Regions from separate parts of the Bradyrhizobium sp. USDA 4532 genome, predicted to be linked through region 2. Evidence: predicted binding sites of a transcription regulator. Region 2 holds the regulator's gene; the other holds the start of a gene.

What was found. The regulator PhoB, encoded in region 2, activates phosphate uptake and scavenging genes when phosphate is short. The targets are predictions, from matches to a motif close to TGTCATNNANCTGTCAT.
Region 1: a site for PhoB is predicted at 2,533-2,549, ahead of phnC (phosphonate ABC transporter ATP-binding protein). Genes of this name have one in related genera too.

Annotation. Positions count from the first base shown of each region.
Region 1 covers NZ_JALJZN010000001.1:3,493,847-3,501,050, forward strand. Annotated here, with positions in the region: gene phnE (phosphonate ABC transporter, permease protein PhnE) at 1-495, opposite strand, end outside; gene phnD (phosphonate ABC transporter substrate-binding protein) at 579-1,511, opposite strand; gene phnC (phosphonate ABC transporter ATP-binding protein) at 1,591-2,406, opposite strand; partial or broken gene J2R76_RS16530 (chloramphenicol acetyltransferase) at 2,618-3,279, shown strand; gene J2R76_RS16535 (alpha-D-ribose 1-methylphosphonate 5-triphosphate diphosphatase) at 3,276-4,448, shown strand; gene J2R76_RS16540 (DUF1045 domain-containing protein) at 4,458-5,147, shown strand; gene hemC (hydroxymethylbilane synthase) at 5,154-6,164, opposite strand; gene pncA (bifunctional nicotinamidase/pyrazinamidase) at 6,230-6,850, opposite strand; gene J2R76_RS16555 (aspartate dehydrogenase) at 6,850-7,204, opposite strand, start outside.
Region 2 covers NZ_JALJZN010000001.1:6,819,636-6,826,839, reverse strand. Annotated here, with positions in the region: gene argF (ornithine carbamoyltransferase) at 1-386, opposite strand, end outside; gene J2R76_RS31365 (aspartate aminotransferase family protein) at 386-1,594, opposite strand; gene J2R76_RS31360 (GcrA family cell cycle regulator) at 2,082-2,594, shown strand; gene phoB (phosphate regulon transcriptional regulator PhoB) at 2,835-3,545, opposite strand; gene phoU (phosphate signaling complex protein PhoU) at 3,691-4,407, opposite strand; gene pstB (phosphate ABC transporter ATP-binding protein PstB) at 4,514-5,332, opposite strand; gene pstA (phosphate ABC transporter permease PstA) at 5,329-6,174, opposite strand; gene pstC (phosphate ABC transporter permease subunit PstC) at 6,179-7,168, opposite strand.

The DNA of each region.
Region 1 (7,204 bases), 3.3 Mb from region 2:
GGCCATCGGCCCGAGGCCGAACGCGATCACGAAGATCAGCGCGAACACGATGCCGGGGACGGTGCGGGCGAATTCCAGCAGGCGGCGGATCGTGAAACGTACCCACGGGCCCGGCGACGTATTCTGGGCCGCGAAGAAATTGAGCGCGAAGGCGAGCACGGCACCCGTCAGCGTGCCGACATAGCTGATCAGGATCGTCTCGCCGAGCATCTTCAGCCACTTATGCCAACCCCAGAACCATTCGGCGGGATCGGTCCAGACCCGCGCGCCGGAATCCAGCGTCAGGATGCGATCGAAATAGCTGACGAAATTGCCGAAATAGGTGAACAGCGTGCGCAGGTTCACTTCCGCGCCGAACGCCGCGATCACCAGCACCGCACAGAATGCCGCCGTTGCCAGCGCGGCCTTCAACCGCTTGCGTGCGACGGACTTGCGGTAGGCGTCCCCCAGCGTCGCCAATTGCTGCGCTGGAAGAATGGATACGGCGGTCGCCATCGACGCGTGCCAGTCCGGTTCGGAGTTGAGTGGAGAGAAAGAGCCGGGCTATACGCCCGACCCTCGTGACGTCAGGCGTGCGATCAGCTCGCCTTCTTTCGCAAACCGTCGACGAACTTGATCAGCTCGATGGTGCCGTCCCAATCCTTGGTGGTGGCGGGATGGAAGCCCTTCTTCTGACCGTCGGACAGACGGTCGAAGGCGGCCTTGTCCTTGGTCGGGGCGTCGAAGAAGGCCTTTGCGATCGCGGCCTTCAGGTCCTCCGGAAGATCGGTGTTGTACGCATAGGGGCCGTTGATGATCAGCGCCGACTTGTGGATGATGCGGAAATCATCCTTCTTCATCGCCGAGCCGTCGGCATTCTTCAGCATGCCCTTGGTCAGCATCTGGGCGAGCGTGGAATCATCCTCGTTGGTCCACTGGTTGGCGGCCACATCAACGGTTCCCTGCGACAGCGCCAGGACGGCGTTCTCGTGGCTGCCGGTGAACACGACCTTGCCGAAAAAGCCTTCGGCGTTCGCGATGCCCATCTTGTTGAGTTCGAAGCGCGGCACGTTGTTGCCGGACGTCGAGTTCGGATCGACCAGGCCGAGATTCTTGCCCTTCAGGTCCTCGACGGTCTTGTACGGGCTCGACGCCTTGACGAAGAACACCGAGTAATAGCCGGTCGAACCGTCGGCGTTCATATCGTTGGCGAACGCGTCGGTCTTGACGCCGGTCACGCGCGCGCGAGAGAACGAGGCCGAGCCGTAGCTGGCGATCTGGATGTTGCCGGCGCGCTGGCCTTCGATGACGGCCGCGTAGTCGTTGGCGATGCGCAGTGTGACCTTCACGCCGAGTTCCTTCGACAGATACGCCACGAACGGCGTCCAGCGCTCGGTGACGCCGGAGGCGTTCTCGGCCGGCACCACCGCGAAGGTGAGCTCCGGATACTTTGCCTTCCAGTCCTGCGCGGAGGCCGAACCGGCAAATGCCAGCGCGGCGGCGCCAGCCAGAATGATGCGACGAGTGAACATGACTACCCCTCTTTTGTTGTAGTTGCACCTGTTGGCCGGGCAAAATGCCCGGCCTCCCAGATTGAAAAATGCGCGACGCTCAGGCCGCGGCTGCGGTGCCGAGTGCCGGCGCAGTTGCATCGTCGGGCGCGGGCAGCGGTGCTGCGCCGATGACGTCATTGGCCTCGAGGTCATAGAGCTCGCGGGCGATATGGTCGGTGAGCGCCGCGGGGGCGCCATCGAACACCACGCGACCTGCGGCCATGCCGACCAGGCGGTCGCAATAGGTCCGCGCCAGGTCGAGCGAGTGCAGATTGCAAAGCACTGTGATGCCGAAATGCTTGTTGATGCGCAGCAGCGCGTCCATCACGATCTTGGTGTTGCGCGGATCGAGCGAGGCGATCGGCTCGTCGGCGAGAATGATGTCGGGCTCCTGCACCAGCGCGCGGGCGATCGCGACGCGTTGCTGCTGGCCGCCGGAGAGCTGGTCGGCGCGCTGTGCCGCCAGCTGGGCGATGTCGAATTGCTCGAGCGCCGACAGTGCGAGCGCCCTGTCCTGCTCCGGCCAGACCTGCGCCAGCGAGCGCCATGACGGAATTTGGGCCAGTCGGCCCATCAGCACGTTGGTCAGCACATCAAGGCGGCCGACCAGATTGAACTGCTGGAAGATCATCGCCGAGCGCGCGCGCCACCGCCGCAGTTCCTTGCCGCGCAACGCGGTGACGTCGGTGCCCTCGAACAGGATACGGCCGGAGGTCGGATCGGCGAGACAGTTGATCATCCGCAGCAGCGTCGACTTGCCGGCGCCGGAGCGGCCGATCACGCCGACAAAGCTGCCCGGCGCGATCGAAAAGGACGCGTTGTCGACTGCGGCTTTCGTGCCGAAACGGCACGTCAAACCTTCCACCACCAGCATGTAATGCTCCAACCGCGCCTCGTTGGGCCATCGCTATCCCCGGCGTTTTACAGTTATGTGACGACAGCGCTGCGGTGCGGCGATCGTCCACACCCCTCCCTTGTCGCTCCCTTGCCGTCATCGCAACGTCATGATGTTGTCATCAAGCATCCCGATGACGAGCGCGCATCCCCCGGAAGCCCAAGATTCTTGAAGATTTGCGGAGGCCCTGATGGCCGGAAAAACACTCTCGGTTGTGCCGACCGTCGACCCGACCGCGTCGGTCCGTGAGAGCAAGCTCGGCAAATATACCGAGGTCGGCGCGCGCACGATCCTGCTTGAAGTGACCATGGATGACTATTCCTACGTCGTGAACGACAGCCAGATCACCTACACCTCGATCGGCAAGTTCTGCTCGAAGCGATGACCCGCATCAACCCCGGCAACCACCCGATGCATCGCGCGACTCAGGCGCATTTCACCTACCGCGCCAGCGCGTATTTCCCCGGAGAGAGCGACGACACCGACTTCTTCAACTGGCGACGTGCGCATCACGTGCATATCGGCCATGACGTCTGGATCGGTCATGGTGCGATCCTGTTACCAGGACGGAACGTCGGAACCGGCGCCGTCGTCGCCGCCGGCGCGATCGTGACCAAGGACGTTCCCGGCTACACCATCGTGGCCGGTAATCCGGCGCGGCCGGTGAAGCGGCGCTTCTCCGAGACGATCGCCGACCGCCTCGCCGCGCTCGCATGGTGGGACTGGGATCACGAGACGCTCCGCCGCGTCCTGCCCGACTTTCGCAAGCTCGCGGTCGAGGAATTCCTCGACAAGCATGAGGCCAAGGCCGTATCCCAATCACAAGCCAAACAACGGAGCGCCGCATCGTGACGGACATTTTCATCGAGGGCGGGCGCACGCTGGTTGACGGCGCCTTGGTCGAGACCTCGCTGCGGACCGCTGGTCGCGACATCGGCGCGCTCGACGCCGAGCAGGGTCGCGCCGCGCTTCACATCGATGCTAGTGGCCTCCTGGTGCTGCCCGGCATCATCGACCTGCATGGCGATGCGTTCGAGCGGCAGATGATGCCGCGCCCCGGCGTCGACTTCCCGACCGACGTGGCGCTGATCGACAGCGACCGGCAGGCGATCGCCAACGGCATCACCACCGTGTTCCACGGCACGACCTGGTCGTGGGAGCCCGGCCTGCGCAGCGCGGAGAATGCGCGCAAGCTGCTCGATGCGATCGAGGCGCTGCGGCCGCACCTCGCCGCCGACACCCGCTTCCACCTGCGCCACGAGACCCACAATCTCGAGGCCGAGGCCGAGATCATTCAATGGCTCAGTGAAGGCCGCATCGACCTGTTCGCCTTCAACGACCACAGCAACGTCAAGCCGAAGAAGCGCAACCAGCTGGCCGAGCGCACCGGGCTCTCCGTCGAGGCCGTCAACGACATGCTCGACCGGATCGTGGCGCGTCGCCCCGAGGTGCCGGCCTCGATAGCGCGACTGGCCGCTGCCGCGCGCGCGGCCGATATCCGCATGCTCTCGCACGACGACAACAGCCCGGCGATGCGCCAGGAGTTTCGCGCGCTCGGCGCCACGATCGCCGAATTCCCTGTCAACGAGGAGACCGCGCGCGACGCCGCCGCGGCGGGCGATTTCATCGTGTTCGGCGCGCCCAATGTGGTGCGCGGCGGCAGCCATACCGGCTGGACCAAGGCATCCGACATGATCGCACAGGGCCTCTGCTCGGTGCTGGCGTCGGACTATTACTATCCGGCGCAGCTGCTCGCGGCGTTCCGCCTCGCCGACGACGGCATCCTGCCGCTCGCCAGGGCCTGGGACCTGATCTCGTCGGCGGCGGCCCGCGCGGCCGGGCTCGCCGATCGCGGCGTGCTCGCCGCGGGCCGCCGTGCCGACATCATCGTCGTCGACGACAAGGTGCCGCTGCGGCCGCGCATCGTCGCCGTGATAGCGGCCGGACGGCTGGTGCACCTGGCGGACGCGAGCTGCCTCGTTCATTCGCTCGCGCCGCGCAAGACGGTTGCGGCGGCGTAGCCCAGTCCCATGGCCAGCACTCCGCGCTACGCGATCTATTATGCGCCGTCACCCGACAGCGTCCTGCACCGCTTCGGTTCGACACTGCTCGGTTACGATGCGGTGTCGGGCGACGACCTGCCGTTTCCCGAAGGCGTCACGCCGGACTGGCGCGAGATCACCGAAGATCCGCGCAAGTATGGATTCCACGCCACGCTGAAAGCGCCCACCGCGCTCGCCGACGGTCGAAGCGAGGCCGAGCTTCTCGATGCCTGTGCCGCCTTCGCCGGCCGCGCGCGGCGCATTCCGGTGATCGAACCGGTGGTCGATGCGATCAGCGGCTTCATCGCGGTGATCCCGGCCAGCCGCTCGGATGATCTGCAGCAGCTTGCCGCCGATTGCGTCACCGAATTCGACGCGTTCCGCGCGCCGCTGACGCCGGAAGATCGCGCGCGCCGCAGGCCAGAGAAACTCACCGCGCGGCAGTGCGACTATCTCGACCGCTGGGGCTATCCCTACGTCATGGAGGAGTTCCGCTTCCACATGACGCTGACAGGGCGGCTGAGCGACGAGCGGCGCGGCCCGATCGTGGCGCAGCTGCGCTCACGGTTCGCGGCGATCGACCTCGCGCGGCTCGCAATCGACCGCATCGCGCTGTTCAAGCAGACCGACAGCGCATCGCGCTTCCGCATCATCGGCAGCTGGCCGTTGCGGGCGTAGCGCGCGCTATTCCTCCGCCCGGGTGCGGGCGATGATCTCGGCGGCGCCCTTCTCCAGCAGCTCCATGCCCACGGCGCGGCCGAGTTCGCGCGGCCGGTCCGCGGGTCCGCGCCGCGTCACCTCGATGAAGCCGGCGCCGGCCTCGTCGAGCACGGAGGCGCGCAGCGTCATCTCGGCTCCCGCGAGCGTGGCGTGGCCCGCGATCGGCGAATTGCAATGACCGTTGAGCACCCACAGCACCTCGCGCTCGGCCTCGGCCGCAAGCCGCGACTGCACGTTGTCGATCCCGGCAAGCCGCGCACGCGTCGCCCAGTCGGTCTCGACGCATTCCACCGCGACAATGCCCTGGCCGACCGCCGGCAGCATCTCGCCGACCGAGAAATCATGCGCGATGCGCGCGGTCATGCCGATGCGCTCCAGGCCCGAGCGCGCCATCACCAGCGCATCCGCCGGCCCCACGTCGCCGCCGCCGGGCAGCCGCTGCTTGTCGCCGCGATCGAGCTTGGCCACGCGCGTGTCGGCGGCGCCGCGATAATGGATCACGGTCGCTTCCGGAAACAGCCGGCGCAGATAGGCGGCGCGGCGCACGGCGTTGGTGCCGATCATGAAGCCCTTGCCGCGCGCGGCGCGCAGCGTTTCCAGCGACAGGCCGGGACGCAGCACGAGGCTGTCATTGGCGGCATCGCGCGCCAGCATCGCGGCGATGACAAGACCCGGCGTCTCCTCGTTGCCCGGCACGTCCTTCAGCGAATGCATCGCCGCCTGCAAGGTGCCGGCACGCATGGCTTCGCGGATCTCGGCGACGAAGGCGCCGCCCTTGCCGCCATGACGCAACAGCTTGCTGGTCTGGTCCTGGTCGCCGCGGGTCTCGAACTTGACGATGTCGACGGCAAGGTCCGGCGCCGAAGCGCGCAGCAGGCGTGCGACCTCATCCGTCTGCGCGAGCGCCATCGCGCTCTTGCGCGTCCCAATCCGCAAAACCTGTCCCGACACGAAAGCTCCGCTGCGCGTGATCATCAACGGCTGGGGATTAGAACAAAAAGCCAGTCAAAACAACGGTTTTTGCCCCCCTTTGGCGATGCTCAGACGAGCTCCTCGACAAGCTCCACCCCGGCCTTGCGCATCGCCGCGGTCGCGACGGCAAGCGAACCGCCGAGATCGATGGCGCGGCAGCCCGCCAGCACCACCGTGGTCTCGAAACCGAGCCGGCGCGCATCGAGCGCCGAATACTGCACGCAATAGTCCGTGGCGAGCCCCGCCATCACGACGCGCCTGAGGCCGCGCTCGCGCAGATAGCCGGCGAGCCCGGTCGGCGTCTTGCGGTCGTTCTCGAAAAACGCCGAATAGGAATCGATCGCGGCCCGGAACCCCTTGCGGATCACGAGCTGGGCCCGCTCGGTGGCGAGATCGGGATGAAACGCGGCGCCGGCCGTACCCTGGATGCAATGATCCGGCCACAGCGTCTGCGGCCCATACGGCATGGCGATCTCGGAGAACGGCGCCGCGCCCGGATGCGAGGTCGCAAACGAGCTGTGGCCCGCCGGGTGCCAGTCCTGGGTCAGCACGACATGGTCGAACCGGCCGGCCAACCGGTTGACGACCGGCACGACGGCATCGCCGTCCGCGACCGCCAGCGCGCCGCCGGGGCAGAAATCGTTCTGCACGTCGATGACCAGGAACAGATCGTCGGGCGCAATCTTCATCAGGTGCCTATCCGCAATGACGCGCGCAGCTTGCGCAGGCAGGCGATCACCGACAGCGAGGTGATGCGGCCGGTCTTCGGGTTCTCTGAGGGAATGTTCTCGATCATCATCGAGAACCGCGCGGAATCGGAATCGACCTCGATCCGGTGGGTGTTGCGGGTCACGGTCGGATCCGCCCATATCTCGACCCTCGTGCGGTCGGGGCCGATGCCGGCCAGCGACAGCGCCACCGCGACGTTAAGGTTGGCCGGAAAACCCTTTGCGGCGTCGCGCGCACTGCCCTCGAAGATGCGCAGCGGCTCGGTGATGCCTTCGATCCGGATGTTGTTCTCGACCAGATGCGGCGCGCCGACG
Region 2 (7,204 bases):
AGGCCGTTGATGACGGGAACGGTGGCGTGAGCCGCGAGCTCGAGCAGCGCGTCATGGTTGAGGATGCGGATCATGATCGCATCGACATAGCGCGACAGCACGCGCGCGGTGTCGGCGATGGTCTCGCCGCGGCCGAGCTGCATCTCGGCGCCGGTCAGCATGATGGATTCACCGCCGAGCTGGCGCATGCCCACGTCGAACGACACCCTTGTGCGGGTCGACGGGCGCTCGAAGATCATCGCCAGCGTCTTGCCTTCGAGCGGCTTCCTGCCCTTCTCATGCGCCTTCAGCTTCGCCTTCATGGCGGCTCCGGCGGACAGCATGTTGCGCAGTTCGCCGAGCGGCAGCTCGTTGATATCGAGGAAGTGACGGACCGGCTTGCTCATTATCCAGCCGCCTTCTTCGGCTGCGCCACCGACAATGTCGCGCAGGCGCGCTCGAGCGCGGTGATCGACTGGTCGATCTCGGACTCGGTCACGATCAGCGGCGCCAGGAACCGCACCACATTGTCGCCTGCGCCGACGGTGAGCAGCTTCTCGCTGCGCAGCGCTGCGATCAGGTCGCCCGACGGCACCACGGCCTTGACGCCGATCAACAGCCCCTCGCCGCGTACCTCCGACAGCACGCCGGGATAGCGGTCGACGACGGAGGCGAGCTTCTGCTTGAGCAGCAGCGACATCTTCTGCACATGCTCGAAGAAGCCGGGTTTCAGCATGACGTCGAGCACGGCATTGGCGGCGGCGACCGCGAGCGGATTGCCGCCGAAGGTCGAGCCGTGCGAGCCGGGCGCCATGCCGGCCGCGGCTTGCGCGGTCGCCAGCACCGCGCCGATCGGGAAACCGCCCCCGAGCGCCTTGGCCAGCGACATCACGTCCGGCGTGACGCCGGTGCGCTTGTAGGCGAACAGCTCGCCGGTTCGGCCCATGCCGGTCTGCACCTCGTCGAAGGCGAGCAGCAGGCCGTGCTCGTCGCACAGCGCGCGCAGTGCCTTGAAGAACGCCTGTGGCGCCGAGCGCACGCCGCCCTCGCCCTGCACCGGCTCGATCAGGATGCCGGCGGTGTGCGGACCGATCGCCTTCTTCACCGCGTCGATGTCGCCATGCGGCACCTGGTCGAAGCCGTCCATCGGCGGGCCGAAGCCCTCGAGATATTTCGCCGAGCCGGTCGCCGCCAGCGTGCCCAGCGTGCGGCCGTGGAAGGCGCCCTCGAAGGTGATGATGCGGTAGCGCTCGCCATGGCCCTTGGAGAAGTGATAGTGGCGGACCAGCTTGATCACGCCCTCCATCGCTTCCGCGCCGGAATTGCAGAAGAACACGAAGTCGGCAAAGCTCTGCTCGCACAGCCGCGCGGCAAGCACCTCGCCGTCCGGGCTCTTGAACAGGTTCGACATGTGCCAGAGCTTGGTCGCCTGTTCCTGCAGCGCCTTGACGAGATGCGGATGCGCGTGCCCGAGCGCGTTGACCGCGACGCCCGAGGTGAAATCGAGATAGCGGTCGCCGTTGGTTGCGATCAGCCAGGCGCCCTCACCGCGCTCGAAACCGAGATCGACCCTGGCGAAGACGGGGAGCAGATGCGACGTGGCAGCGTTGGTCATGACGATCACTGACGGTTTTTAAGCCGACAATTGCCGCGCGCCTTGACGCCAGCGCAGCAACGGCCAGCTTCGGAAAACAAAACGGCCGCCTTTGCGGGCGGCACGTGGCGGGCATTCTATGCTGCGGTCGGTAAGTGTCAATCGCCACGAAGTGGCCTTCCTGCAATGCGAAACGAGCGCAATCCGGAGCATTCCGGTGCGGTGGAAAAGCCTCATCGCGATGCTTAACTGTGTGGGAACATGTGGACGCACGACCGCGGACTCTTGCGCCAGAGTCACGCCATATTGTAGCGTTTGGCCTGTCGGGTACGACATCTCGTGCGGCGGTACTGGACCCTCTAAGTAGCCTTTGTGTCTCGCGTAAACGTTCGGGCGCAACACCGTGCCCGGCGAGGGCTAAGGGATTCTGGCCGCAGGGATATTTGTCCAGATTGGCTCGCAGCGCCGCTCCAATGATTGGCCGGCGCTACGCGAAGGGAAGAATGCGATGACTGTATTGACCTGGTCCGACGATCGCGTCGAGCAGCTGAAGAAGCTCTGGGAGTCCGGCCTGTCGGCCAGCCAGATCGCGGCGGAACTTGGCAATGTGACGCGAAACGCCGTGATCGGCAAAGTGCATCGGCTCGGCCTCTCCGGCCGCGCCAAGGCACCCTCCACGGCCGCGCCGCGGCAGCGCAAGGCCCGCCCCGCCCAGCACATGATGCGGGTGGCGCGCCCGGTCTCGCGCGGCAACACCGCGCTGGCGCACGCCTTCGAGGCCGAGATGGAGCCCGATCCGATCTCCTACGACAATGTGGTGCCGATGAGCCAGCGGCTGTCGCTGCTCGAGCTCAACGAGGCCACCTGTCACTGGCCGGTCGGCGATCCCTCGAGCCCGGAATTCTTCTTCTGCGGCGGCAAAGCGCTCGGCGGCCTGCCCTATTGCGCGCATCACTCGCGCGTCGCCTACCAGCCCGCCGCCGATCGCCGCCGGCCGTCGGCGAAACCGCAGATCAAGTGAGCACTCGGGAAAACGACGGAAGACCTCAAAGACAAATCCCCGCGAAAGCGGGGATTTTTTTGTGTGACCCAGCCCGGCTATATCACCAGCGTCGTCCCGGCGCAGGCCGGGACCCATAACCACGAATGGGTGTTGTTAGAAAGCCGTCTGGCCGCGTGCCGATTGCGCTGGCCGCAGCGTATGGGTCCCGGGTTTCGCCGGGACGACGCCGTGTTGCGGTTTATGAATGCCGCATGGCCGTTACGGCTGCGGCTCGGCCTTGGCAAAGCGGTCGTCGAGCGCGTAGCCGGCGCCGCGCACAGTGCGGATCGGATCCTGCTCGCGGCCCGGATTGAGCAGCTTGCGCAGGCGGCCGATATGCACGTCGACGGTGCGCTCATCGATGTAGATGTCGCGGCCCCAGACGCTGTCGAGCAATTGCTCGCGGCTGAACACGCGGCCGGGATGCTCAAGGAAGAATTCGAGCAGGCGATACTCGGTCGGCCCGAGATCGATCGGACGGCCCGAGCGCGCCACGCGGCGCTTCTCGCGGTCGAGCTCGATGTCGCCGTAGGTCAGCACGGTCGCAAGCCGCTCCGGGCTGGCGCGGCGCAACAGGCCCTTCACCCGCGCCAGCAGCTCCGGCACCGAGAACGGCTTGACGATGTAATCGTCCGCGCCGGTGGCAAGCCCGCGCACGCGCTCGCTTTCCTCGCCGCGCGCGGTCAGCATGATGATCGGAAGCTGCTTGGTCTCGGGCCGCGCCCGCAGGCGGCGGCACAGTTCGATGCCGGACAGGCCCGGCAGCATCCAGTCCAGCACCACGAGGTCGGGAACGCGCTCCTTCAGCCTTGTATCCGCATCGTCGCCGCGCCCCACCGTCTCGACATCGTAGCCTTCCGCATCGAGATTGTAGCGCAACAGCGTCGTCAGCGCTTCCTCGTCTTCGACTACCAGAATGCGTGCGCTCATCGGTTTAAGTTCTTTCTCTGTGGTGATCCGTTGCCCAGACGCAAACCGAAACGCTTACTTCCTTGAGCATAGTCCCCGCGGAAACGATTTGTCGCGAGGATCATCCAGTTTCGCTCTTGCCGGTTCCGTGCTTGCCGATCATGCCTCAGTTGCCCGGCACCGTGGTGGCAAAAGTGGTCATGTCGCCCTTCGGGCGCTTGTCGGTGATCTGCTGGCCCTCGATCATGTAGAACACGGTCTCGGCGATATTGGTGGCGTGATCGCCGATCCGCTCGATGTTCTTGGCGCAGAACATCAGATGGATGCAGAACGAGATGTTGCGCGGATCTTCCATCATGTAGGTGAGCAGTTCGCGGAACAGCGAGGTGCAGATCGCATCGACCTCCTCGTCGCCCTTCCAGACGTTCATCGCCGCCGGCAGGTCGTGCGCGGCATAGGCGTCGAGCACCGACTTGACCTGCGACAGCACGAGGTCGGTCATGTGCTCGAGGCCGCGGATCAGCTTCAGCGGCTGGAAATCGCTCTCCAGCGCCGCGACGCGCTTGCCCATGTTCTTGGCGAGGTCGCCGATCCGCTCGAGGTCGGTGGCGACGCGCATCGCGCTGACGATCTCACGCAGATCGATCGCCATCGGCTGGCGGCGGGCGATCGTCAGCACCGCCCGCTCTTCGATGTTGCGCTGCAGATTGTCGATCTCGATGTCGGCGGCGACCACGCGCTTGCCGAGCGCGACGTCGCGACGGATCAGCGCGTCGACCGACTCGGTAATCATCCGTTCGACCAGGCCGCCCATCTCGGCGACCAGGCGAGTCAACTCCTGCAGGTCGCTGTCGAATGCCTTGGCGGTATGTTCAGAAGCCATCGCTTGTCTCCCTCAACCATGATCCCGGGGATCATGGTTTCGTGTCCTGAATTTTAGCATGACCTGATCGGAAAACCGGTTTCCACTTTTCCGGATCATGCGCCGGTCAACCGAACCGGCCGGTGATGTAGTCCTGGGTGCGCCGATCGCTCGGTGAGGTGAATATCTTGTTGGTGTCGTCGAACTCGATCAGCTCGCCGAGATACATGAAGGCGGTCTTATCGGAGACGCGCGCCGCCTGCTGCATGTTGTGGGTGACGATCGCGATCGTGTAGTCCTCGGAGAGCTCCTGGATCAGCTCCTCGACCTTGGCGGTCGAGATCGGGTCGAGCGCCGAGCACGGCTCGTCGAACAGGATCACCTCGGGACGCACCGCCACGGTGCGCGCGATGCACAGGCGCTGCTGCTGGCCGCCGGAGAGCGACAGGCCGGAGGCGTTCAGCTTGTCCTTGACCTCGTTCCACAGCGCGCCGCCGCGCAGCGCCTTCTCGACCCGGTCGTCCATCTCGGACTTCGAGATCTTCTCATAGAGGCGGATGCCGAAGGCGATGTTCTCGTAGATCGTCATCGGGAACGGCGTCGGCTTCTGGAACACCATGCCGACCCGCGCGCGCAGCAAGTTGAGGTCGAGCTTGGGGTCGAGAATGTTGGTCTGGTCCAGCATCAGCTGGCCGACCGCGCGCTGACCCGGATACAGGTCGTACATCCGGTTGAAAATGCGCAGCAGGGTCGACTTGCCGCAGCCGGACGGGCCGATGAACGCCGTGACGCGGTTGGTGCCGAGCGCCAGGTTGATGTTCTTCAGCGCGTGGTGCTCGCCGTAATAGAAGTTGAGGTTGCGCACCGTGACTTTCGGCGGCGCTTCCGGCAGCGGAACCTGGGGAATGTGGCCTGCGGCAGTCGTGGAGACGGAAAGCTCGGTCATTTTGCGGCCCTTTCGGCACCAAGGATACGCGCGCCGATATTCAACGCGAGCACGGTGAATGTGATGAGCAGCGCGCCGCTCCACGCCAGCTCTTTCCAGTAGGCGTAGGGGCTCTGCACGAAGTTGTTGATGGTCACTGGCAGGTTGGCCATCGTCTTGGTCAGATCCAGGCTGAAGAACTGGTTCGACAGCGCGGTGAACAGCAGCGGCGCGGTCTCGCCGGCGACGCGGGCGGTCGCCAGCAGCACACCGGTGATCAGACCCGATCGCGCGGCACGATAAGCGATCCGCTTGATCACCAGCGAACGCGGCAGGCCGAGCGCGGAGGCGGCCTCGCGCAGCGGATTGGGCACCAAGAGCAGCATGTCCTCGGTGGTGCGCAGCACGACCGGGATCACGATCACCGCGAGCGCAAGGCTGCCTGCGATCGCCGAGAAGCCGCGCATCGGCACCACCACCGCACCATAGATGAACAGGCCGATGATGATCGAGGGCGCGCTGAGCAGGATGTCGTTGATGAAGCGGATCACCGAGGTCAGCTTGTCGTGCTTGCCGTATTCGGCGAGGTAGGTGCCGGCGAACAGGCCAAGCGGCGCGCCGATGCCGACGCCGATCACGGTCATGATGACCGAGCCGACGATGGCGTTGAGCAAGCCGCCTTCGGTCGAGCCGGGCGGCGGCGTGTTCTGGGTGAACAGCTGCACGCTGAGGCCGGCAAGGCCGTTATAGAGCAGCGTGATCAGGATCAGCGCCAGCCAGGTAACGCCGAACAGCGCCGCGCCGACACAGAGTGCGCGGATGACGATGTCGCTGCGGCGGCGGGATTTGTAGATCGGGTTCATGGCGTTACTTCCCCGCCTTCTTTTCAAGCCGCATCAGCATCAGCCGCGCGCCGGCGAGCACGAAGAAGGTCAGCACGAACAACAGCAGGCCGAGCAGGATCAGGCCGGACTGGTGCAGGCCGTCGCTCTCGGCGAATTCGCTGGCGATCGCCGCCGAGATCGTGGTGCCCGGCGCGAAGATCGACGACGAGATCCGGAACGAGTTGCCGATGATGAAGGTCACCGCCATGGTCTCGCCGAGGGCGCGGCCGAGCGCCAGCATGATGCCGCCGATCACGCCGACGCGGGTGTAGGGGATCACGACGCTGCGGACGACTTCCCAGGTGGTGCAGCCCATGCCGTAGGCGGCCTCTTTCAGCACCGGCGGCACGGTCTTGAACACGTCGACCGAGATCGCGGTGATGAAGGGCAGCACCATGATCGCAAGGATCAGCGCGGCGTTGAACAGGCTGAGATAGGACGGCGGGCCTGCGAACACCGCGCCCAGCACCGGGACGCCCTCGAAGATCCGGATCATGAAGGGCTGGAACGTGTTGGCCAGGAACGGGCCGAGCACGAAGAAGCCCCACATGCCGTAGATGATCGAGGGGATGCCGGCGAGCAGCTCGATCGCGATGCCGATCGGGCGGCGCAGCATTTGCGGGCAGAGCTCGGTGAGGAACACGGCGATGCCGATGCCGACCGGAATGGCGATCAGCATCGCGATGACCGAGGTGATCAGGGTGCCGTAGATCGGGCCGAGCGCGCCGAGCACCGGCGGATCGGCCGAGGGTGCCCAGCGCTGCGTCCAGAGGAAGGCGATGCCGTATTCCTTCATCGCCGGCCAGGCGCCGACGATCAGCGACAGGATGATGCCGCCGAGGATCAACAGAACCGAAATCGCCGAGATGCGGGTGATCCAATAGAAGGTGAGGTCACCGAGCTTGAAGGCGCTGAGGGCCTTGGCGCGATCGTAAGGTCCCGCGGCTTCCATCACATCGCTCTGAACAGCCATGTCTGCCACGCCAATCCCCTCTTTAGTATGCAAAAG